Regions from separate parts of the Lachnoanaerobaculum sp. MSX33 genome, predicted to be linked through region 1. Evidence: predicted binding sites of a transcription regulator. Region 1 holds the regulator's gene; each other region holds the start of a gene.
The links. Region 1 encodes Rex, which represses fermentation and respiration genes when NADH is low (regulators of the CRP and FNR family bind a similar motif). Its sites were predicted from a motif close to ATTGTTAANTANTTAACAAT; they were not measured.
Positions count from the first base shown of each region.

Region 2: a site for Rex is predicted at 4,713-4,732, ahead of gap (type I glyceraldehyde-3-phosphate dehydrogenase). Genes of this name have one in related genera too.
Region 3: a site for Rex is predicted at 5,863-5,882, ahead of HMPREF1495_RS10095 (4Fe-4S dicluster domain-containing protein). Genes of this name have one in related genera too.

Region 1 is NZ_AZXX01000092.1:18,862-26,726, reverse strand. Features, by position in the region: gene dprA (DNA-processing protein DprA) at 1-464, shown strand, start outside; gene topA (type I DNA topoisomerase) at 477-2,558, shown strand; gene HMPREF1495_RS11525 (cell division protein DIVIC) at 2,634-2,846, opposite strand; gene abc-f (ribosomal protection-like ABC-F family protein) at 2,848-4,776, opposite strand; gene HMPREF1495_RS11515 (redox-sensing transcriptional repressor Rex) at 5,016-5,672, shown strand; gene acpS (holo-ACP synthase) at 5,665-6,033, shown strand; gene HMPREF1495_RS11505 (NAD(P)H-hydrate dehydratase) at 6,051-6,929, shown strand; gene alr (alanine racemase) at 6,916-7,865, shown strand, end outside.
Region 2 is NZ_AZXX01000007.1:44,661-52,525, reverse strand. Features, by position in the region: gene HMPREF1495_RS00795 (response regulator) at 1-1,449, shown strand, start outside; gene tpiA (triose-phosphate isomerase) at 1,541-2,290, opposite strand; gene HMPREF1495_RS00785 (phosphoglycerate kinase) at 2,346-3,560, opposite strand; gene gap (type I glyceraldehyde-3-phosphate dehydrogenase) at 3,637-4,668, opposite strand; gene HMPREF1495_RS00775 (Na/Pi cotransporter family protein) at 4,792-6,450, opposite strand; gene HMPREF1495_RS00770 (glycosyl hydrolase family 28-related protein) at 6,752-7,865, opposite strand, start outside.
Region 3 is NZ_AZXX01000086.1:6,479-14,343, forward strand. Features, by position in the region: gene HMPREF1495_RS10080 (leucine-rich repeat domain-containing protein) at 1-1,210, opposite strand, end outside; gene HMPREF1495_RS10085 (TOBE domain-containing protein) at 1,555-1,968, shown strand; gene htpG (molecular chaperone HtpG) at 2,038-4,086, opposite strand; gene HMPREF1495_RS10095 (4Fe-4S dicluster domain-containing protein) at 4,220-5,743, opposite strand; gene HMPREF1495_RS10100 (sortase B protein-sorting domain-containing protein) at 5,986-6,597, opposite strand; gene HMPREF1495_RS10105 (elongation factor G) at 6,742-7,865, opposite strand, start outside.

The DNA.
Region 1 (7,865 bases):
ATTTTCCTATAAGAAACCGTATTATTTCAGGTCTGGCGGATATTACTGTAGTAATAGAAGCAAGACTTAAGTCGGGTTCACTTATAACGGCAACACATGCCATAGAACAGGGGAGAGAAGTATTTGCACTACCGGGAAGAATAACAGATTGTATGAGTCTTGGATGTAATAAATTGATATCCGACGGTGCCGGTATTATAACCTCACCTACGGATATTTTGGAAGCACTTGATCTTAATGTTGATAAAAAAATTCAAGTATATAATGAAAAAAACTCTAATATACTTGCAAAGAATGATAAAAAGGTTTATAGTTGCCTTGATTTAAAACCGAAATATATAGATGACATAATCAAAGAAAGCGCTTTAGACATCTCTCAAGTGCTTAGCTCACTTTTATTACTTGAATTGGAAGGTTTTATCGTACAAGTATCATCAAATTATTATTGTAAGAGATTAAGTTAGTAAGGGGTTAAAATGGCTGGAAGTTTAGTGATAGTGGAGTCGCCTGCAAAGGTAAAGACCATTAAAAAATATTTAGGTTCGGGGTATGAGGTTACGGCGTCAAACGGGCATGTGCGGGATCTGCCTAAATCCACAATGGGTATTGATGTTGAAAATGACTTTGAACCGAAATATATTACCATAAGAGGCAAGGGCGAGTTACTTGCTAAACTGAAAAAAGATGTTAAAAAAGCTGATAAAATATATCTTGCAACCGACCCTGACCGTGAGGGTGAGGCAATAAGTTGGCATCTGTCAAAGGCTTTAAAACTTGAAGACAGTGAAAAAAAGGTATTTCGTATCAGTTTTAATGAGATTACAAAAAATGCAATAAAAGAGGCTATTAAGCATCCAAGAAATCTGGATATGAATCTTGTGGATGCGCAGCAGGCGAGAAGAGTATTGGATCGTATGGTGGGATACTCTATCAGCCCTCTACTTTGGGCAAAGGTAAAAAGAGGATTGTCTGCCGGTAGAGTGCAGTCTGTAGCTCTTCGAATGATATGTGACAGAGAAGCACAAATAGATGAGTTTATTCCTGAGGAGTATTGGACTCTTGAAGCCGAGTTTTTGACCGAGCACTCAAAAAAGACTGTAAATGCCAAGTTCTATGGTAAAAAGAGTAAGCTTGCCATAAACAATAAAGCTGAGATGGATAAAATATTAAAGGCATTAAAGGGTGCTTCATATGTGGTTTCAGAGATAAATGAGGGTGAAAGAGTAAAGAAGGCTCCTATTCCGTTTACAACATCTACCTTGCAACAGGAAGCCAGCAAAAAGTTAAACTATTCAACTCAAAAGACAATGAGGCTTGCACAGCAATTATATGAAGGTGTGGAAGTAAAGGGCAAGGGAACAATAGCTCTTATAACATATTTGCGTACAGACTCAACCAGAATAGCTGCCGAGGCAGATGCCGCTGCAAGAGAGTTTGTAGATAAAAGCTACGGATCTGAATATGTTTCAAAAAATGTTGTTACAAAGACAAATAACAATAATGTTCAGGATGCACACGAGGCTATAAGACCTACAGATGTGAATCTTACTCCGGCAATGGTTAAAGAATCTTTGCCAAGAGAGCTTTTCAGACTGTATCAGCTTATATGGAAGAGATTTGTTGCCAGCAGAATGGAAAATGCAAAGTATAAGACTACTTCAGTGAAGCTCAGTGCAGGAGATTATATCTTTACTATGTCCGGCTCAAAAATAGTATTTGACGGATTTATGAGTGTTTATACTGATGATGATGAAGAAGAAAAGGTAAGTTCGGATGCTGTTATCGGAAAGCTTAAGGTAGGAGATGAACTTAAACTTGAAAAGCTTTTGGATGTACAGCATTTTACACAGCCGCCTGCACATTTTACGGAAGCAAGTCTTGTAAAGGCATTGGAAGAACAGGGAATAGGACGTCCGTCAACATATGCACCTACTATTACTACAATTCTTGCAAGACATTATATTGTTAAAGAGCAAAAAAATCTCTATGTTACCGAGCTTGGACAGATTGTAAACTCTATGATGGTTAACTATTTCGGGAGCATAGTGGATAAGGAATTTACGGCAAATCTTGAGCAATTACTGGATTCTGTAGGTGACGGAAGTGTAAATTGGAAAACTGTTGTATCAAACTTTTATCCGGATCTTGAGTCGGCAGTAGAGCAGGCTTCAAAGGAGCTTGAAAATGTAAAGCTTGCTGATGAAGTTACAGATGTGATATGTGAAAACTGTGGAAGAAACATGGTTATAAAATATGGTCCGCACGGAAAGTTTTTAGCATGTCCGGGATTCCCCGAATGTAAGAATACAAAGCCGTATCTTGAAAAGATAGGAGTTAAATGTCCTAAATGTGATGGTGAAGTAGTAATAAAGAAGACTAAGAAGGGAAGAATATACTATGGTTGCAGCAATGCGCCTGAATGTGATTTTATGTCATGGAATAAGCCTTCTTCTATAGCCTGTCCAAAATGCGGCTCATATATGGTTGAAAAAGGAAATAAGCTACTTTGCATGAATGAAGAATGCGGATATTCCGAGAATAAGCCAAAAGAAGAATAAATATTTAAAGTTAAACGACCGACTTAATAAGCCGGTCGTTTATTTACACACAAATACTTTATTATAGCTGCTTTGTTATTCCTTATCATCATCTTTTTTATCAAGATTTCTTATCTGTTTTGTTATTACAAGATATGCATATATTATTACAGGCATTACAATATCTATAAACAATAATACAAAAAGCAATCTGATATTGTCTGAGAATATTGCAACAAGAACAGTTGAGATCAAACTGAATATAAGTAAAAGTAAGATTATTATCGCAAAAAACTTTTTCATTTTCATATTAATTTTCCTCCAGACTTAAAGTCAGTTCTTCCCACTCGTTCATAAGCTTTTCAAGCTTTTCTTCCAGAGCTGTTTTTTCTTTTTGCAGTTCCATAAGCTTACCTACATTTGAGGAAATCTCAGGATCGGCAAATTCCTCATCGATAAGAGCAAGTTTTTCTTCAAGTTTTTCTATTTCCTTTTCACATTTGTTCAAGGCATTTGTTACTTTCTTTTTTTGAGCCTGTGCAGTCTTATTTTCAATCCATTCCTGTTTTGAATCTGAGATTTCTGTAGGTTTTTCTTCTATATTATTATTTGAAAGATTGGCTGCACCTTCTACCGCCTCTCTTTTTTCAATATAGTAATCATAATTTCCTATATAGTTAAGTAATCTGTTTCCTGTAAGATCAAGAATCCTTGTTGCGGTCTTATTGATAAAGTATCTGTCATGTGATACATAGCAAATAGTACCCGGGAAACTGTTTAAGGCACTTTCAAGTACATCCTTACTTAGAATATCCAAATGGTTTGTAGGCTCATCCAAAAGCAGGAAATTTGCTTTTGATAACATAAGTTTAACCAAAGATACTCTGCCTCTTTCTCCACCTGAAAGATCACCGATCTTTTTATACACATCCTCACCTGTGAAAAGAAAAGCTGCAAGTATGTTTCTTATTTGAGTATTGTTCATCTCAGGGTAAGTATCTGAAATCTCATCAAACAAAGTCTTGTCCATATGAAGTACCTGGTGTTCCTGATCATAGTACGCAATGGAAACATTTGACCCGTAGATTACTTCACCGGTATCAGGAGTTAAAAGTCCGTTTATAATCTTTAGTAGGGTAGTCTTTCCTGTACCGTTATCACCTATAATAGCGACTCTTTCCCCTCTTTTTATTTCAAAATTTATATTTGAAAAGAGATGCTTTTCATCAAAACTCTTTGACAAATCATGTACTGTAAGCACATCCTTACCGCTTTCTTTTGAAATATCCAAAGAGAGTCTCATATTTTCTATATGAGTTTTTGGAGCTTCGACTCTTTCAATCTTTTCAAGTTGTTTTTGACGGCTCTCGGCTCGTTTTATCGACTTTTCTCTGTTAAATTGCTTAAGCTTTGTAATAACAGCTTCCTGATGTTTTATTTCCTGTTGCTGATTCAAATATTCCTTCATTTTGGCATCTAAAAGCATCTGCTTTTTTGCGGAGAAGTCTGAATAGTTTCCGGAATACATTTGGACTTCGGCGTTTTCAATATCTATGACCTTACTAACTATCTTATCAAGAAAATATCTGTCATGTGAAACTATAATTACCGCACCCTTATAGTTTAAAAGATAGGATTCAAGCCATTCTATACTTCGAAGATCCAAGTGGTTTGTAGGCTCGTCAAGTAAAATAATATCAGGTTCTTCTAAAAGCAGTTTTGCAAGGAAGACTCTTGTTTTTTGACCTCCTGATAATGTATTTATCTTTCTGTCAAAATCATTTTCATCGAATCCGAGTCCTTTTAAAATACCGATGACTTTACTCTTTGCGGCATATCCGTCCATCAGCTCATAACTGTGAGTAAGAGCGGTATATGAAGAATATAACTCTTCAAGTGCCTCGCCTGAAAGATGTTGCATCTGTTCCTGCATCTCTAACATTCTTTTTTCCATGTTAAGGATATGCTCTATAACTGTATATAGCTCATCTATAATACTTAATGTGGAATCTACATTATTTATCTGTCTTAAGTATCCGAGTTTTGCATCCTTTGCAAGTATAACATTACCGCTGTCGGCATGTTCCTCACCTGTAAGTATTTTTAGCAGTGTGGTTTTTCCGGCACCGTTTACACCGACAATGGCAACTTTTTCATGTTCATTGACTAAAAAATTTGCATCTTTTATTATCTCATTGCTTCCGAAAGACTTTGAGATATTTGTAGCATTTAAAATCAAAATTTGCCTCCTTAGCCATATAATCCACATAAGTATAGCTTAAATACATGCTTAAATGCAAGACAATTCATGATACAAATGAAGCCTTTATATGCTCAAAAACTTAATAAAATATATAATATTCACCATATATATCTGTATTGACATTTATATTAATAGATAATATACTAATTGTAGAATTCTTAACAAATGGAATTGCTGAGAATAATTTATAAATTGATATTTGGAACGGAATAAATATGGAAGAAAGAAAAATATCCAGAGCAGTCATTTCAAGACTGCCAAGATACTATAGATACTTAGGTGAGCTGTCAGAAGAGGGTGTTGAAAGAATATCCTCAAAAGAACTCAGTGAGAGAATGAAGGTTACGGCTTCTCAAATCAGACAGGATTTAAACAACTTTGGAGGTTTCGGACAGCAGGGATACGGATATAATGTAAGATATCTGTATAATGAAATCGCAAAGATTTTGGGAATTGACCGTCAGCATAATATTATAATAATAGGTGCAGGTCATTTGGGACAGGCTATTGCAAATTATGCAAACTTTGAAAGAAGAGGTTTCCTTATCAAAGGAATGTTTGATGTGGATCCTAATCTTTTCGGAAAAACTATACGTGGTGCAAGAGTGTATTCTCTTGATAACCTTGAGAAGTTTGTATCTGAAAATGATATACAGATAGCGGCACTTACAATACCGAAGACCAGAGCAATGGAAGTTGCGGACAGACTTATAAAGTCGGGAATAAAGGCAATCTGGAATTTTGCACATACAGATTTGGTTGTACCTGATGATGTAGTTGTTGAGAATGTGCATCTTTCAGAATCTCTTATGAGGCTGTCATATAGAGTCAGTAATGTAGATGCTGTTCCTTTTGAAGGGAAGTATGATTAGAGGGATCGGCACTGATATAGTCGAAATAGACAGAATATCAAATGCAATTAAAAAGGAATTTTTTTTAAAGAAGGCTTTCAATGATAGTGAAATAGATATGGCCGGAGGCAGAAACAGAGACAGTTTTCTGGCCGGAAATTTTGCTACAAAGGAAGCCTTTGTAAAAGCATTGGGAACAGGTTTCAGAGGTGTTGAACTTAAGGACTTGGCGGTACTCAGAGATGAACTTGGAAAGCCTTTTATAAAAATCTGTAATAATTCAAACAGACATTTACAAGGAATTGATGAGAATAAAATCCATGTATCCATAAGCAATACCGACTCATTGGCAATTGCAATGGTAGTAATAGAAACAGACTAATATGTGGAGATGGGGATATGAGAATTCTTGATGAAACTGCATTAAAATATATACCTGAAAGAATTAAGAATGCAAATAAAGGCAGCTATGGGCATGTTCTGGTTATTGCCGGAAGTAACGGAATGAGCGGTGCCGCATTTTTGAGTGCAATGGCGGCATATCGTTCAGGCGCAGGTTTGGTTAGAATACTTACGGTAAGCAAAAATCGTACAATTTTACAAACACTTTTACCTGAAGCAATAATAACAACTTATGATGAGAGAGAAGCATATGAGAATAAGGAATGCTTTATAAATAAGATTAAGTCATGTCTTGATTGGTCAAGCGTAGTGGTACTTGGACCGGGACTTTCTACAGATTATTATGCTAAAATCATTGTAGAATATGTTTTAGCCGAATGTTATGTTCCTATGATAATAGATGCGGATGCTTTGAATATTATTGCAGCTGATGCTACACTTACAAAGTATTATACAGATAATATTATTATCACTCCTCATATAGGGGAGATGTCAAGATTGATAGATGTATCTATAGATGATATATTATCGGATCCGGTAAAGTATGCCGAGGAATATGCAAATAAATACGGTATTACAGTAGTTTTAAAATCTCATCAAAGTGTTATCGCCGCAAAGGAGGATACATTTATAAATAAATCCGGAAGTGCAGCCATGGCAAAGGCCGGAAGCGGAGATGTTCTATGCGGTATAATTGCAGGCATGTTTTGTCTTGGCATAGATGATGATATGGCTGTGGCGCTTGGAGTTTTCATACACGGCATGGCCGGCAGTATTGCCGGTAAAAAATATGGAGAGCACAGTATTTTGGCAAGAGAAATTATAGATAATATAGGTGAAGTGCTTAATAGAAGGAAGAGAAATGGACTCATATAGACGTGCTTATGCAAAGGTTGATCTGGATGCAATAAAGCATAATTTAACAGTTACAAAAAAAGCTTTAAAAGAAAATATGAAACTGGCGGCAATTGTAAAGGCTGACGGTTATGGACATGGAAGTGTTCCCGTATCATTATATATAAAAGATATTGTGGACTTTTTCTGCGTAGCTACACTTGAAGAAGGTGTTAATCTTAGATACCATGGTATCACAAATCCTATTTTGATACTGGCATGTATTCCAAGAAACAGCTACAAAGAATCAATAGTATTTGATATAAGGGAATCGGTTTTTACGCTGGATCAGGCTAAGAAAATAAATGAAGAAGCCGAAGAGCTTGGGAAAAAGATATCTATTCATATAGCAATAGATACAGGTATGAACAGAATCGGTTTTAAGCCTACAAAAGAGAGTGCAAACATTATAAAAGAAATAAGTGAAATGGGAAATATCGAGATTGAAGGTATTTTCACACATTTTCACAGTGCTGATGAAAGTGATCTTACGTCTGCAAAAGAACAGGAGAGCTTATTTAGGCAATTTTTGGATTTACTAAAGAGTATGGGAATAGAACCTCCTATAGTACATGCTTCAAATTCAGCGGCTATAGTAAACGGTATCGGTACAGACTTTGATATGGTGCGTTTGGGAATTACAATATATGGTGTTGCGCCTTCAAATGAAGTGAATTTGACCGACTTTGACTACAGGCCGGCATTAAGTATTTACTCAACAATTACATATATAAAGAGAATAAAAGCAGGTGAATGTGTAAGTTACGGCGCCACTTTTAAAGCTGAAAAAGATATGGACATTGCTACAATTTCCTTCGGATATGCAGACGGCTATCCCAGAGATTTGAGTAATAAGGGATATGTATTGATTAACGGAGTAAAATGTAATATTATCGGTAGAATATGCATGGATCAGAC
Region 2 (7,865 bases), on a different contig from region 1:
ATAATAACCGATATTGAAATGCCGAACTTAAACGGAATATCTCTAAGCCGCGAGGCTATAAAAATAAATCCTTATATTAAAATAATACTAATCAGTGCATATGATAAATTTGAATATGCAAAACAGGCTGTTAGTATTGGAGTTTGCGATTATATTGAAAAGCCTATAGATTATGATTTCTTATATAAAAAGATAAAAAGTTCTTTTGAAATAATAGATAGGGAGCAGCGTAATCTGTCTATTGTAAAGGAAAGCAGACAACTTATGATAACCAAATTTTTCCATGAGTTACTATATTTCTCAACTGATAAAACATTAGGATATTTTGATAAATATATAAGCTATCTGGAATTGGATATAAATTATTCTCATTTTAATATAATCAAAATGGAAATTGAAAGTTCTTCTATGCTTGAAGAAAATAACGGGGTTTTAACATTTCAAACGGAAATACTAAATATATCGGATGTATTCCTAAGTAAATGTAAAATTTTTGATAATGTCTATTATATACAGGACTTAAATAATTTGATCTTTATAATAGCACAAAACAGTAAAACACCTGCACATTTTCAGTATGTAATCCATAATGTAATTTCATCTTTTATAGATAATTATAAATCTCCAATATTAAATATAAATGTTGGAATTGGTACTATTGTTGATAGTATATCAAAGCTTCATGTATCATATGAAAATGCATGTCATGCTCTAAAATATAGGTTTTTTTATCCTAACCAAAGTATATTTGATGCAGTTGAAGCTACCGGTAAAGAATTCAGTTTATTATCAACATCAGATTCAGATGATGATGAACTTATCGGACTGCTATGCAAAAAAGATAATTCATCAATTGAAGAATGGCTTAAAAACTTCTTTGATGATTTATCAACAAAATATAAAAACAAAAATATCATGTTTATACGTATATATTCTCTGCTTGGCAAAATATTGAGATTTCTATATGAAATAAATATTGATACTAAGGACTTGGAAGAAAGAATAATATCTGTATATAGCCGTTTTGATACATTTCACACATATGAGCAATTTTTATTATGGATGAGAGAACTTTGCAATTTGGTATGTGATAAACTAAATTTTTCTCTAAAATCCTACCATGAACACACATATGAATTGGTAGATAATTATATTAAAAATAATTTTGAAGATAACACTCTCAGTCTGAATGACATAGCAAAATATGCAAATATGAGTCCATCATACTTAAGTGCATTGTATAAAAAAAATAACAACCAAAGTATAAGCGATACTATTACATCATACCGCATTGATGCAGCAAAGGAATATTTAATTAAAACAAACTTATCTCTAAAAGAAATAAGTATTAAATGCGGTTACGCAAACCAATATTATTTCAGCACAAGTTTTAAAAAACAATTAGGCATATCTCCATCCGGCTACAGAGAAAAGTATTCATCATTATAAATTTATCAAAAGATTATGGAGGAGTGACTCTTTTTGAACCACTCCTCCCTCTTTCATGGCTGCCATTTCCCGACAGCCCCCGTTTTTTCTATTATTTATAATTTACAATCTTTCCGAAATCCGGCTTAAGGCTTGCTCCACCTACTAATCCGCCGTCGATATCAGCCTCTGCAAAAAGCTCTGCTGCATTTCCTGCATTTACTGAACCGCCGTACTGAATTCTGATCTTTTCGGCTACATCGCTTCCATATACTTCTTTGATGCACTCTCTGATAGCCTTGCAAACTTCCTCAGCCTGTGCAGTTGTAGCAGTCTTACCTGTTCCGATTGCCCAGATTGGCTCGTAAGCGATAACAGCGTTTGCAGCGTTCTCTACACTTACATTCTGGAATGCAATCTTTATCTGTGTTCTGATAAAGTCTATTGCAATACCCTGCTCTCTCTGTGTAAGAGTCTCTCCGCAGCAGATGATCGGTGTGATACCGTGCTCAAATGCCTTAAGTACTTTCTTGTTTACAGTCTCATCTGTCTCCGCAAAGTATTCTCTTCTCTCTGAATGTCCGATGATAACATACTTAACACCTACATCTGTAAGCATATTTGGTGCGATTTCTCCTGTATATGCACCGCTCTCCTCATAGTACATATTCTCTGCACCGATCTGAATATTGCTTCCCTTTGCAGCCTCTATTGCCGGTATTATATCAATTGCCGGTACACAGAATACAACATCTACTTCGTCATTTGCAACTAAAGGCTTTAACTCATTGATTAATGCAGTTGTCTCTGAAGGAGTTTTATTCATCTTCCAGTTACCTGCAATAATTTTTCTTCTTGCCATAATATTCTCCGTTCTTTTCGGGGAATACCTTGGCATTCCCCTATATTTAAAAATTTTATCTGTTGTCAGCTGCCGCTACACCCGGTAATTCCTTACCCTCTAAGAATTCAAGTGAAGCACCGCCACCTGTAGAAATATGTGTCATCTTATCTGCAAATCCGAGTCTCTTTACCGCATTTACAGAGTCTCCACCACCGATAACAGTTGTAGCATCCTTAAGATCTGCTACGGCTCTGCATACTTCAAGTGTTCCCTCTGCAAACTTCTCAAACTCAAATACACCCATAGGTCCATTCCATACTACAGTCTTTGCGCCTTCAAGAGCCTTCTTATAGTTCTCTATTGTCTTAGGTCCGATATCAAATCCTGACCATCCCGCATCTATAGTATCAACTACCTTAGACTCTGTATCATTTGAGAATTCCTTACCCTCTACATGGTCTACAGGAAGTAAAAGGTTTACTCCTCTTTCCTTAGCCTTGTTTATCATCTCAAGTGCATAGTCAAGCTTATCCTCTTCACAAAGTGAGTTTCCAATTTCCTCTCCCTTTGCCTTTAAGAATGTATATGCCATACCGCCACCAATGATAAGTGTATCTACTTTCTCAAGGAGGTTGTTGATAACATTGATCTTATCTGAAACCTTAGCTCCGCCAAGAATTGCTACGAACGGACGAACAGGGTTCTCTACAGCCTCTCCGAGGAACTTGATTTCCTTCTCCATAAGGTATCCTACAACATTCTCCTTACAGAACTTAGTTACACCAACATTTGAGCAATGTGCTCTATGTGCTGTACCGAATGCATCGTTTACAAAGATATTGTCATCACAAAGTGCAGCAAGCTCTTTTGCATACTCTACAGCTGAATCTTCCTTACCGTACTTTGTCTCTTCAGCTCTGTAACGTGTATTCTCCAATAAGAGAACTTCTCCGTCCTTAAGCTCTGCAGCAAGCTTTCTTGTTTCTTCTCCTGTTACCTTAGGATCTGAAACGAACTTTACATTTACTCCAAGTCTCTCTGAAAGTGCAGGAGCTACAGGTGCAAGGCTCATCTCAGGTAAAGGCTCACCCTTCGGCTTTCCAAGATGTGAGCAAAGAATAACTTTAGCTCCGCCGTCAAGGAGTTTCTTTATTGTAGGGATTGCTCCGTCTATACGATTGTAGTTCTGGATAACTCCGTCCTTTAAGGGAACATTGAAGTCACAACGAACCAATACTTTCTGACCTTTTAAATTCTTTAAATCATCTACTGTTTTCTTGTTAAGCATAGTTTCTCCTTATTAATAAAAAAGGCGGTCCGGCCCAATATGACCGGACCACCTTGGTCTCTTATACTATTTATAATTATGCTAATTCAGCAAAGTACTTGATTGTTCTAACCATCTGTGATGTGTAAGAATTCTCGTTATCGTACCATGAAACAACCTGAACCTGATATAAATCATCAGCTATAGGTGTTACCATTGTCTGTGTTGCATCAAATAATGAACCATACTGCATACCGATAACGTCAGATGAAACAATCTCATCCTCTGTGTATCCGAATGATGCAGATGCGGCAGCCTTCATTGCAGCATTGATATCTTCTTTTGTAAGTCCTGCCTTCTTTACAACAGCTGTAAGGATTGTTGTAGAACCTGTTGGAACAGGAACTCTCTGTGCAGATCCGATAAGCTTTCCGTTAAGCTCAGGGATAACAAGTCCGATAGCCTTTGCAGCACCTGTTGAGTTAGGTACGATATTTGCAGCACCTGCTCTTGCTCTTCTAAGGTCACCCTTTCTGTGTGGTCCGTCAAGGATCATCTGATCACCTGTATAAGCATGAATTGTGCTCATGATACCGCTCTGGATAGGAGCAAGCTTGTTAAGTGTATCAGCCATAGGTGCAAGACAGTTTGTTGTACATGAAGCAGCCGAAATAACTGTGTCACTTGCCTTAAGTGTCTTCTCGTTTACGCTGAATACAACTGTAGGAAGATCATTTCCTGCAGGAGCTGAAATAACAACTTTCTTAGCACCTGCATTGATATGTGCCTGTGACTTCTCCTTTGATGTGTAGAATCCTGTACACTCAAGTACAACATCTACTCCGATCTGTCCCCAAGGAAGCTTTGAAGCATCTGCCTCTTTGTAGATTGTAATCTTCTTTCCGTCAACTGTGATTGAATCCTCACCTGCTTCTACTGTGTGCTTTCCTTCTCCTATACGTCCTGCAAATCCTCCCTGTGCTGTATCATACTTTAAAAGATGTGCCAACATCTTAGGATCTGTAAGATCATTGATTGCTACTACTTCATATCCATCAGCCTCAAACATCTGTCTGAAAGCTAAACGACCAATACGTCCAAAACCGTTAATTGCTACTTTTACTGACATTTTAGTTCCTCCTAAAATTAGTACTTAAAATGATGTTTATCTCAATTGATAATTATTCATCAATCATTCTTAATTGTACAAAATTATAAACATAATTGCAAGTAAATCTTTAAAACTTCTTATTTATATTTCATTCTTTACATATCCCGCAATATTTGTTGCATGATCTGAGACACGCTCCAAATTACTTATGATATCAAGGAATGCGATTCCGGCCTGTGGATTACAATCTCCCTTTGACAATCTTTCAATATGTTTCTCTCTCATTTCATCCTCAAGCATATCCACTTCATCCTCAAGCTTATTGACCTTTCTCACAGCTCTAAGAGCATCACCGCTTCTTGCATTAAGTGCGATTTCAAAGGCTTCAATACTGTCTTTTGAAATTTCTGCAAGATCTTCTTTACCTAGATCACTGAATTCAAGATTATTATCTATCATATACTTTGCATTTTCAGAAAGGTTGTCCGCATGATCACCGACTCTTTCTATATCTGTTACCATATTGAAGAGATTGTTAATATGCTTCTTCTGGCTTTCACTGAGTGAAAGATTGTCTACCTTTATAAGGAATTCAGTCAAAGCTTCCTGCATATCATCAAGCTTCTTTTCACATTTTGCAACTGTTTCTATATCTTCAAGGCTCTTATTGTTGATAGCACTAATAGCCGCATTTAAACTTTTTAAAGCAATTTCTCCCATGCGGGCAACTTCATTATTTGCAGTCTGTACAGCAAAAGCCGGGCTTAGAAGAACTCTTTCATCAAGCTGTAGTACAGGCTCTTTTACCTCTTCCTCAACTTCATCATCCTTACCTCTTACAATCATTCCTGAAAGTTTTACAAGAAGTCCCGCAAAAGGATAAAGTAATGTAGTCATTGTAAGATTAAAGAATGTATGAAATATTGAAATCTCTACAGCATTGATAGTATGATTTGCAAGTTTTACATTCACTTGAAATACAATAAATCCAAGTATACCGAAGACTATAGCACCTATTGTATTGAATAAAAGATGTATAGCTGCGGCTCTCTTTGCAGTTCTTGAGCTTCCCAAACTTGAAATAATCGCTGTAACACAGGAACCGATATTTTGTCCGAGAGTTATATATATAGCTGCAGCAGTATTTACCACACCGTTAAATGCAAGTGTCTGTAAAATACCTACAGATGCTGATGAGCTTTGCATAAGAGCTGTTACTACAATACCTACTATGATACCGAGTATCGGATTACCTCCAAGTACTCTGAACGCTTCCGAGAATATAGGAGCACTTGTGAAAGGCTTTATATTGCCTGCCATAAGATCAAGTCCCAAAAACAGCATTCCAAGTCCCAGAATTATTTCACCTATAGTTTTTTTCTTGTCGGATTTTGAAAACAGTATAAATATCGCACCTATACCAATCATTAAAGGTGCATAGAATCCCGGCTGAAAGAGCTTGAGTGAATCGCCTATTGTTCCAAGTGATACTATCCACGCTGTAATTGTAGTACCTATATTGGCACCCATGATTACACCTACAGCCTGGACAAGGCTTAACATTCCGGCACTAACAAAACCTACTACCATTACAGTGGTAGCACCTGAGCTTTGTATTATGGCTGTTATTACCGCACCCAGTAAGATGGCTGTAAACCTGTTATCCGTTATCTTACTGAGGAACTGTTGCATCTTCCCTCCGGCAGTCTTTTGCATACCGTCCGCCATGATATGCATTCCGTACAGGAAAAGTCCAAGACCGCCTAAGAATCCAAAGAGATATGATACATTATCAATCATTTTTGTTCTCCTCTTAAAACATACCTACTGATATAACCTCTGCAGGATCAAAATCCAAAAGCTACATCCTGTACATTCTATCAAGTTCTAATATTTTAAGCAATACAAGAATGATATTTCAACAAATTAAAAAGACACCCTTTTTAATGGGTGCCTTCTTAAGGATTTCTATATATAGGATTCATTGTAAGTGCTTCGTTATGATGATGTAATATTATCATACTTCTTCGTAAAAGAATTGAAATACCATTGAACTTATTATGAATTATTTCTTAAATATATAAACACTTTCAAATTAAATTTACTCCTTTGAGACACTCTCATCCCAGCTTCCGTCCTCTTTAAGGAGATAACCGTCCTGTGTTCTCTGGCTCTTAAGCATTCTTCCCTGTGTACCGTTAGAAACTGTATTAAAATAATACCACTTGTTGTCGATTTGATGCCATCCTACATGCATAGCACCCTTGGTACCGTCAGATATAGGATTCAGATAGTACCATTCTCCACCTACATCTTTCAGCCATCCGCTTCTCATTGCACCTGAATCGTCCATAAAATACCATCTTCCGTCAACGTTTGCCCATCCGGTCACCATCTCTCCTCTATCGTTTAAAAGATACCAATTATCCGAGATATATGCCCATACGGATTTTGCCCATGAACCGTCAACTTCAAGTCGCCATATATTTCCTTTCTTTTTCCAACTGCCATGATTATATACTTTAACGCCTGTTTGAATATAAGAGTAGGAATTGGATGAAGTATTGCCATTCTTTAAACCGGTACTTCTGCGACTATGTGAAGAAGATCCTGAATCTCTGCTGTCGGAGCCTCCCGATCCGCCTCCTCTCCTACGCTCAGGTACTGACGGCGTTGAGATACTGTTATTATTAGCTCCGGTATTTACTGTGCCGCCGTTATTTGTTCCGTTATTTTGTGCTCCGCCATTATTAGTTCCGGTATTATTAGTCGCTCCGGTATTGTTCGTTGTTTCTGACTGTACCTGCAAAGTGAAATTTTGTGTACAAACCCATCCGCCTGAATCAGTTGCTACTACCTGCAAGTTAATGCTTGTCTCTGTGGACGCATCCACACTTATACCATCTTTTAACTTAAGCATACTGTCAGAACTTACTTCAAAACGTGAATCACTTAAAGTGTAGGTATGAGTATCGCCTACATTAAGATCAATAGTTGTAAGCTTTCCTACTATTTCTCCGGGACTTCCTGCATTTAGTGTATTGTTGGCAAGTGTGATTTTTTTCGGCGGCTGGTTCTTAGGCCTTGCAACTTCTATTGTAAAAGCTTTTGTAAAAGAAGCACCGAGTGCATCAGTTGAAGTTACATTGAGAGTTATAGTGTTTACAGAACCAAACGGAATATAATTTTCTCCTTTCAAACGCAGTAAATTACCA
Region 3 (7,865 bases), on a different contig from region 1:
TATAGACTTCTTCAATATCTTTTCTATTTCTAAAAGCCTGTGCCCCAATTAACCTGGTTCCTGCTTTAATACGGATTATTGAACTTTCATTATTTTCAGAAGTTAAAAGTATATTATCTACATACTTACATCCGTATTCATCCGGTTTTATATTATTTAAATACTTAGTATTTTCAAGACTATACCCGGCAATGCTTTCTATCTCTGAGGGTAAATTAATATCATACAAGTCCTTGCAATTATTAAATGCTCCATTGCCAATTTCAATTATACTTTCAGGCAATTTAACTTCTTCCAAACCTGAATGAGCAAAGGCATTTATTCCGATTCTTTTCAGCCCTTCTTTAATATTTATCTTTTTCAATGCCGTACAATTCTCAAAACAATTATCTCCAATTTCAATTATTCCTTCAGGAAGTTCAATCTCTCTTAACCTGGAATTATTTATAAATACAGCACTTGCAATTACCTTTGTAGAATCTTTAACTATGACAGTACTATTTAAACCTTTATTATATAAAAGCACTTTTCCAAGGTATACAGATCCATATTCATCAACCATTCCGCTTTTTAAGAATTCTGTTCCCCAAAACGCATTTTCTTCTACTCTTTCAATTCCTTCTGACATTCTCACTGTAGATAAACTGCTGCAATTATAAAAGGCAGAGGCACCTACAATCTTTAAACTATCCGGTAAATATATGCTCTTAAGATTTATACAATCACTAAATGTTTTTTCTTTTATTTCAGTTATAGTATTGGGTAGCTGTACGTTTGTCAGAGAACTACATTCTGAAAATGCACCTTCCTCTATTACTCTAACATCACCGGGAATATCTATTTCTGTTAATGATTTACATTTTAAAAATGCACCATTTCGTATAACTTCTAATCTTTCAGGTAATTTGATATCTTTTAAATTTGGGCAATTATAAAAAGCTCCCATTTCAATTTCTTTAATTCCGTCGGATAATGTAACCATCTCTAAATTCATGCAGTCTGCAAAAGCAAAAATTCCAATTTCATTTACTCCATCCGGTATTTCCACTACTTTTAAATCTTCTTTTTTTTCAGTAATTCCACTTTTTATACCTATAAAAACATTGTCTTTAATTATTATCCTACACTTCCAATTAATAAACGTAAGATAAACAATCCAAAGCACTAAAAAAAACAGTAATATGACTAAGTATTTTTTAATATTCTTCATTTTTTATCCCAATTTAAACTCTTTTATTCAGTTGCAACTTAAAATTAACCACGATTATATACTATAAATATTTTCTAAAATTTTTATTTAAATGTCAATATAAAAATACATATTTTTATATTTGGTATAATTGTAACAGCTGTCCTTTAGTGTTTTTTATAGAACAAGTGATTATTTTCATTTAATAAATATTATTATTGAAAGTCTAATTAACTACACGCTCTCCAACCTTCTCCTCCATCCCCTCAATAAATACCACTTGCTATATTTTAAATTTATGCTAGAATCTGTAGTATTGCTTAATCTATTTAAGCAAAATATTTTTGACGAGAGGTTTTTACACAATGAAATTAAGTGCAAGAAATCAATTCAAAGGAATTGTAAAGAATGTAAATGAAGGTGCTGTTAACGGCATCGTTACTATTGAAGTAAATGGAGAGGCTGTTTCAGCTACTATTTCTGTTAATGCTATCAAGGAGCTCGGATTAAAGGACGGAGCTGCCGCAATCGCTGTTATCAAGGCTACAGAGGTTATGGTTGCTACAGAGCTTCCAAAGATTTCTGCAAGAAACAAGTTCAAAGGTGTTGTAAAGAGCATTGAGGAAGGTGCTGTTAATGACATCGTAGCTGTCGAGACAAAGCTTGGTGTAGTTTCCGCAACAATCTCAAAGAATGCTGTAAAAGAGCTTGAGCTTGCCGTAGGTAAAGAAGCTTATGCTATTATCAAGGCTACTTCGGTAATGGTAGGTATTGAATAATATTTTTTAAATCAAAAAAGACTGCCCTTAAGATTTCTCAATCTTTAAGTAGCAGTCTTTTTTATTTTATTATTTTAACTTAAGCATAAGCTCATTGCTTCTTTTTATAAATGCACTCATTCTCTCAGGTGAAAGCGGACTGTGTGATATTGAAGCCAAATCATACAACTGTTCACATATCATGTCAAATAACTCTTCATGATTGTTTTCAAGAAGTTCCTTTACAAGCGGATGATTTGCATTAAGAACCAAAGTCTCTCCCTCTCCTCCAAACATTGAAGGATCCATGCCCATCATTCCGTACTGCTTCATCATCTCCTGCATTCTTCTGCTCTCTTCAGATATTGTGATTACCGAAGAAATATCATCGCTCTTTAAAAGCTGTACAGAAACTTTCAATCTGTCATTGTGAAGAGCGGTCTTTACCTTTTCAGATAATGCATCATATGAAGCCTTTGTATCTTCAGCTACCTCCTCACTTCTCATATCATCCGTCATATCGGAATCTATTCTAAGGAATTTTACATTATCTCTTTTCATCTCAAGAGTTGAGATAAAAGGTACATCAATGCTGTGTGGCAATACTACAGCATCCTTTCCGGCAGACTTAAAGATATTTACATACTGGCTCTGCTCTTTTACATCATTTACATAGAATATCTGAGTTTTTTCAACCTCTTTTTTCTCTTCGGAGTTCTCAATATTCTCATCTGCAGAAGTTTCAACCTTATCCTCGGAATTTTTACTTTCATCAACAAGCTCGTTTAATGTAAGGTACTTATCATTTATATTTTTAAATAATATATAATCTTCTACCTTTTTACCGAACTTCTCGTCTTTAAGATAACCGTACTTTATAAACGGTGCGATATCATCCCAGTATTTCTCATACTTATCTCTCTCGGTCTTGCACATACCTGAAAGCTTATCTGCAACTTTCTTTGCAATATATTCCGAGATTTTTCTTACCGAACCGTCATTTTGCAAAGCGGATCTTGAAACATTAAGCGGAATGTCCGCACTGTCTATTACACCCTTTAACAGTAATAAAAACTCCGGAATAACTTCCTTTATATTGTCGGCGATAAATACCTGATTGTTGTAAAGCTTTATTGTTCCCTCTATAGAATCATACTCCGTATTTATCTTAGGGAAGTATAAAATTCCTTTTAGGTTAAAAGGATAATCCATATTTAAATGAATCCAGAAGAGCGGTTCCTTATAATCCATAAAGACTTTTCTGTAGAAATCGATATATTCTTCATCGCTGCACTCATTAGGATGCTTAGTCCAAAGCGGATGTATATCATTTAGCGCTACAGGACGCTTTTTAATCTTTATCTTTTCCTTTGCAGGCTCTATTTCAACCTCTTCCTTAGTGCCGTCTTCTTTTTCTTTTTCCTCTGTCTTTGCAGGCTCAATTATAGTCTCTATTACGGTATCGCTTTCTAAAAGCTCATCTTTTTCTATAATTTCAGTAGCTTCCTCCGCATCTATATCCTTTAAGAATATCTCTACAGGCATAAATGAACAGTACTTGTTAAGTATCTCTCTTACTCTGAACTCGTTTGCGAACTCATGGCAGTTATCATTAAGGTATAGTGTAATAGCAGTTCCTCTCGAAGCTCTGTTGCCTTCTCCCATCTCAAACTCAAGACCGCCGTCACTTACCCAATGTATAGGCTTTGCGCCTTCTTTGTATGACAGTGTGTCAATACTTACTTTATCCGCTACCATGAATGCGGAGTAAAATCCAAGACCGAAATGACCTATTATCTGCTCTTCATTTGTCTTATCCTTATATTTTTCTATAAAATCCACAGCACCTGAAAAGGCTATCTGATTTATATACTTTTCCACCTCTTCTTCAGTCATACCGATACCGTTATCTATAAAACGTATAAGTTTTTGTTTTGGGCTGACTTCCACATTTATCTTATATTCATCTCCTTCAGGCTTTGTAAACTCTCCTGCAAGGCTTAATTTTTTCAACTTTGTTATAGCATCTGTTGCATTTGAAATCAATTCTCTTACAAAAATATCATGATCTGAATACAACCATTTCTTTATAATCGGAAATATATTTTCACTGTTTATTGATAAGTTTCCCTTTTTCATTTCATCACCTCTCTAATAAATTTGCAAATATATTATTTGCTTTGATATAACTATTATAACCATGAAAATATAAAAGTCAATAAAAAATTGGCACTCACCTAATATGAGTGCCAATAACTATTATTATATTTAATTATTTAACCAACTTATCAAGCTCTTTTACAGATTCAGTCTCAATAGCAATACCATGTGTTGCCTTAGCCGCATACTGATTTACTGCACCTTGAGATTTCTTGATATTCTGCATTGTTCCCGGTCCTGCCACGCAGCCTCCCGGACATGCCATTCCTTCAAGAAGATATCCCGGATACTTTCCTGCTTTGGCCATTGTCATCATCTTTTTGCAATCTGCAAGGCCTTCCGCATTCATTACCTTTACTTCTCTGTCAGGATACTGACTCTTAATAACTCCTACAACCGCCTTTGCAACTCCTCCGGATACCGCAAAGTTTCTTCCGTCTGTAGATGCATCGTTGACACCGTTCGGATCTTCTTCAAGATTTTCAATATCTATATGTTTTGCATCAAATATTCCGGCCATCTCTTCAAATGTAAGCACAAAGTCCACTTCACTTCTTACCTCTGTCCACATAGCCTCAAGCTTCTTTGCGGAACATGGTCCGATAAATACCACTTTTCCGTCCGGATGCTGTTTCTTTATAAGTCTTGCCGTAAGTGTCATAGGTGTAAGTGCCATTGATATACATTCAGCCTGATCCGGGAACACTTTCTTTGCCATCAATGACCACGAAGGACAACATGATGTACCCATAAAAGGTAATTTCTCAGGCACTTCATCAAGGAAGTCAAATGCCTCCTGTGTGGCACAAAGATCGGCACCGATAGCAACCTCAAATACATCGGCAAATCCGAGCGCTTTCATTGCCGCACGGAGTTTTCCGGGAGTAACCTTCGGACCGAACTGGCCTACGAAAGCAGGAGCAATAGCCGCATATACTCTGTCTCCCGACTGAATGGCTCTGATAGTCTGGAAAATCTGTGATTTATCTGAAATTGCGCCGAAAGGACAATTTACAAGGCACTGTCCACATGATACACATTTATCGTAGTCAATATCGGCTTTACCGTTTTCATCTGAAGATATTGCATCCATACCGCATGAAGCCGCACAAGGTCTTGTCTGAATAATGATTGCATTATATGCGCAAACATTTGCACATCTTCCGCATTTGATACACTTTTCCTGATTGATACTTGAGAATCCGCTCTCTTTATCTATCTTTACGGCACCTGTAGGACAAACCTCCGAACATGGATGTGCCAGGCATCCCTGACAACCGTTAGTTACATATACTCTCTTTTCAACACAACCATGACATGCAAATTTAATTATATTAATTAACGGTGGTGTATAATATGTCTCCGCCTTATCCGCAAGCTCTATACCCTCAGACAAAGGAGCATGATTAGCCGCACTTCTGTAAGGCAATCCCATAGCAAGTCTGAGCCTCTCACCTACTATAGCTCTTTCCAGGAAAACATTATTTCTAAAATTTCCCACTTCACCGGGAATAATCTTATAAGGAAGCTCCTCTATTCTTTTATCTACCGGCCACTCTGTGTGATAAGCCATTCTGGCAACTTCTCTAAAGATTCTATGTCTTATTTCCTGAATTCTTGTTTCAACACCTCTCACAATTTTCCTCCACTAAAAAAATTTTCCGTTTATAGTGACAATAGTTTCAGTATTTCTAAAACCGTCTTCTATACTGAGCAATGATATAATACTATATTTAAAAAATAAAATAAAGGTATATTGTTATTTTTTTATCAATTTCTTGTTTTTTATAAGAAACATACAAAATTGCATTAAAAAAAACGCAAAAACGGCAGACTGTACAGCCTGCCGTAAAATGTCTTATTTAATTTAACTTAAGATTAGTTCTCTTTCTTCTTTGTTGCAATTACAAATGCACCTGCTACAGTTGAAAGACCGAGTAATGCTGCATAAAGTCCCATTGCTGAAGCATCAGCTGTCTTAGGTACATTTAATTTTCCACGCTTAGCTGCTGTCACATCACCCTTTGTTGTAACATTTGTGTTTCCTGCTGCAGGACCTACATTAGCTGAAGGTGCAGTAGTATTTGATGGTGCAGGACCGTAATTTGACGCAGGAGTATTTGTAGGTGCTGTTGTTGCAGTAACAGTTCTTGAGCTTCCACTTCTTGATGAGCTTGATGAACCTCCTCTGCTGCTTGATGCTGTAGAGTTTGAACGAGTAGCCATAGAAGGTGTTGCATTAGATACTGTTGATCTTACTACAACTGTAGAAGTACCCGGTATAATAATCTCTGAAGGTGCCTTCTCTCCCTCTATTCCTATAATACGGGTTATCTTTCCCTCATTAATAACCTGTGCGCTTGCAGCGTCTGCAGATTTTCCAGGAATAATTATCTGTGAAGGTGCGGCAAAAGCAACTACACTACCTGAAACTAAACCTAAAGCCAATGTTAATGATAAAACTGTTTTTTTGATTATTGATAAGTGCATGATATGATACCTCCTTTTTCATATAAGTTTTTTTGATGAAGCTAATATATAACCTTATGAAAAAATTTTCAAGCACTTTATTCAATATGTAAATTTATAGTAAGATTTCTTACGAATAAACATATTTTCTTATAAATATATTTATTATTCCGTATCATTTTCAAGTTTAGAAGCTCTTGCCTCAACTTCCTTCTTCTGGATATCTCCCGGTGTCTGCTCATACCTTGCAAATTCATAGCTGAATACACCCATACCTCCGGTCATTGAACGAAGTTCGGTATTGTATCCGAAAAGCTCAAGCATAGGAACATCGGCTCTTATAAGCTGTTTTCCGTGATTGATTGACTCCATACCGAGAACTCTACCACGTCTCTTGTTGAGATCTCCCATAACATCACCTGTGAATTTATCGGGAACTATTACACTTACTGTATAAATAGGCTCCAAAAGTACAGGTGCAGCCTTCATAAATCCGTCCTTAAATGCGATTGTTGCAGCCATCTTAAATGCCATTTCAGATGAATCAACAGGGTGATATGAACCGTCCAAAAGCACAGCCTTTACACCTACTACAGGATATGCGGCCAAAGGTCCCTTAACGCAACACTCAGCCACTCCTTTTTCAACTGCAGGGAAATAATTCTTAGGTACCGAACCTCCGAATACAGTCTCCTCAAATACATATGGCTTCTCAAGATCTCCTGAAGGTTCAAAGCTCATCTTTACATCACCGAACTGACCGTGTCCACCTGATTGCTTCTTATATCTTCCTGCAGCCTCAACCTTTTGTCTGATAGTCTCTTTGAAAGCTACCTTAGGTCTTGAAAGCTCTATCTTCACCTTATATCTATCTAAAAGTTTGCTAACTACGATTTCAAGTTGTTGATCACCTATTCCGTAAAGAAGAGTCTGTCTGTTTAAAGTATCGTTCACATGCTTTAATGTCAAATCTTCTTCCATAAGTTTTGACAGACCTGATGAAAGTTTATCCTCTTCACCCTTGTTTACGATCTTATATCTCATACATGTATATGGTGATGAGATCTTTGGTCCATGATAAAGGATAGGTGCATTCTTTAACGCAATAGTATCACCTGTAGTTGTTGCACTAAGCTTAGCCATAGCGCCGATATCACCGGCAACAAGCTCAGGTACTTCTATAGCGTTCTTTCCTCTGAGTACATAAATCTTTCCGGATTTCTCCTCTGTTTCCTTACCTACATTATAGATTGCACTGTCAGGCTTCAGTGTACCTGTACAAACCTTAA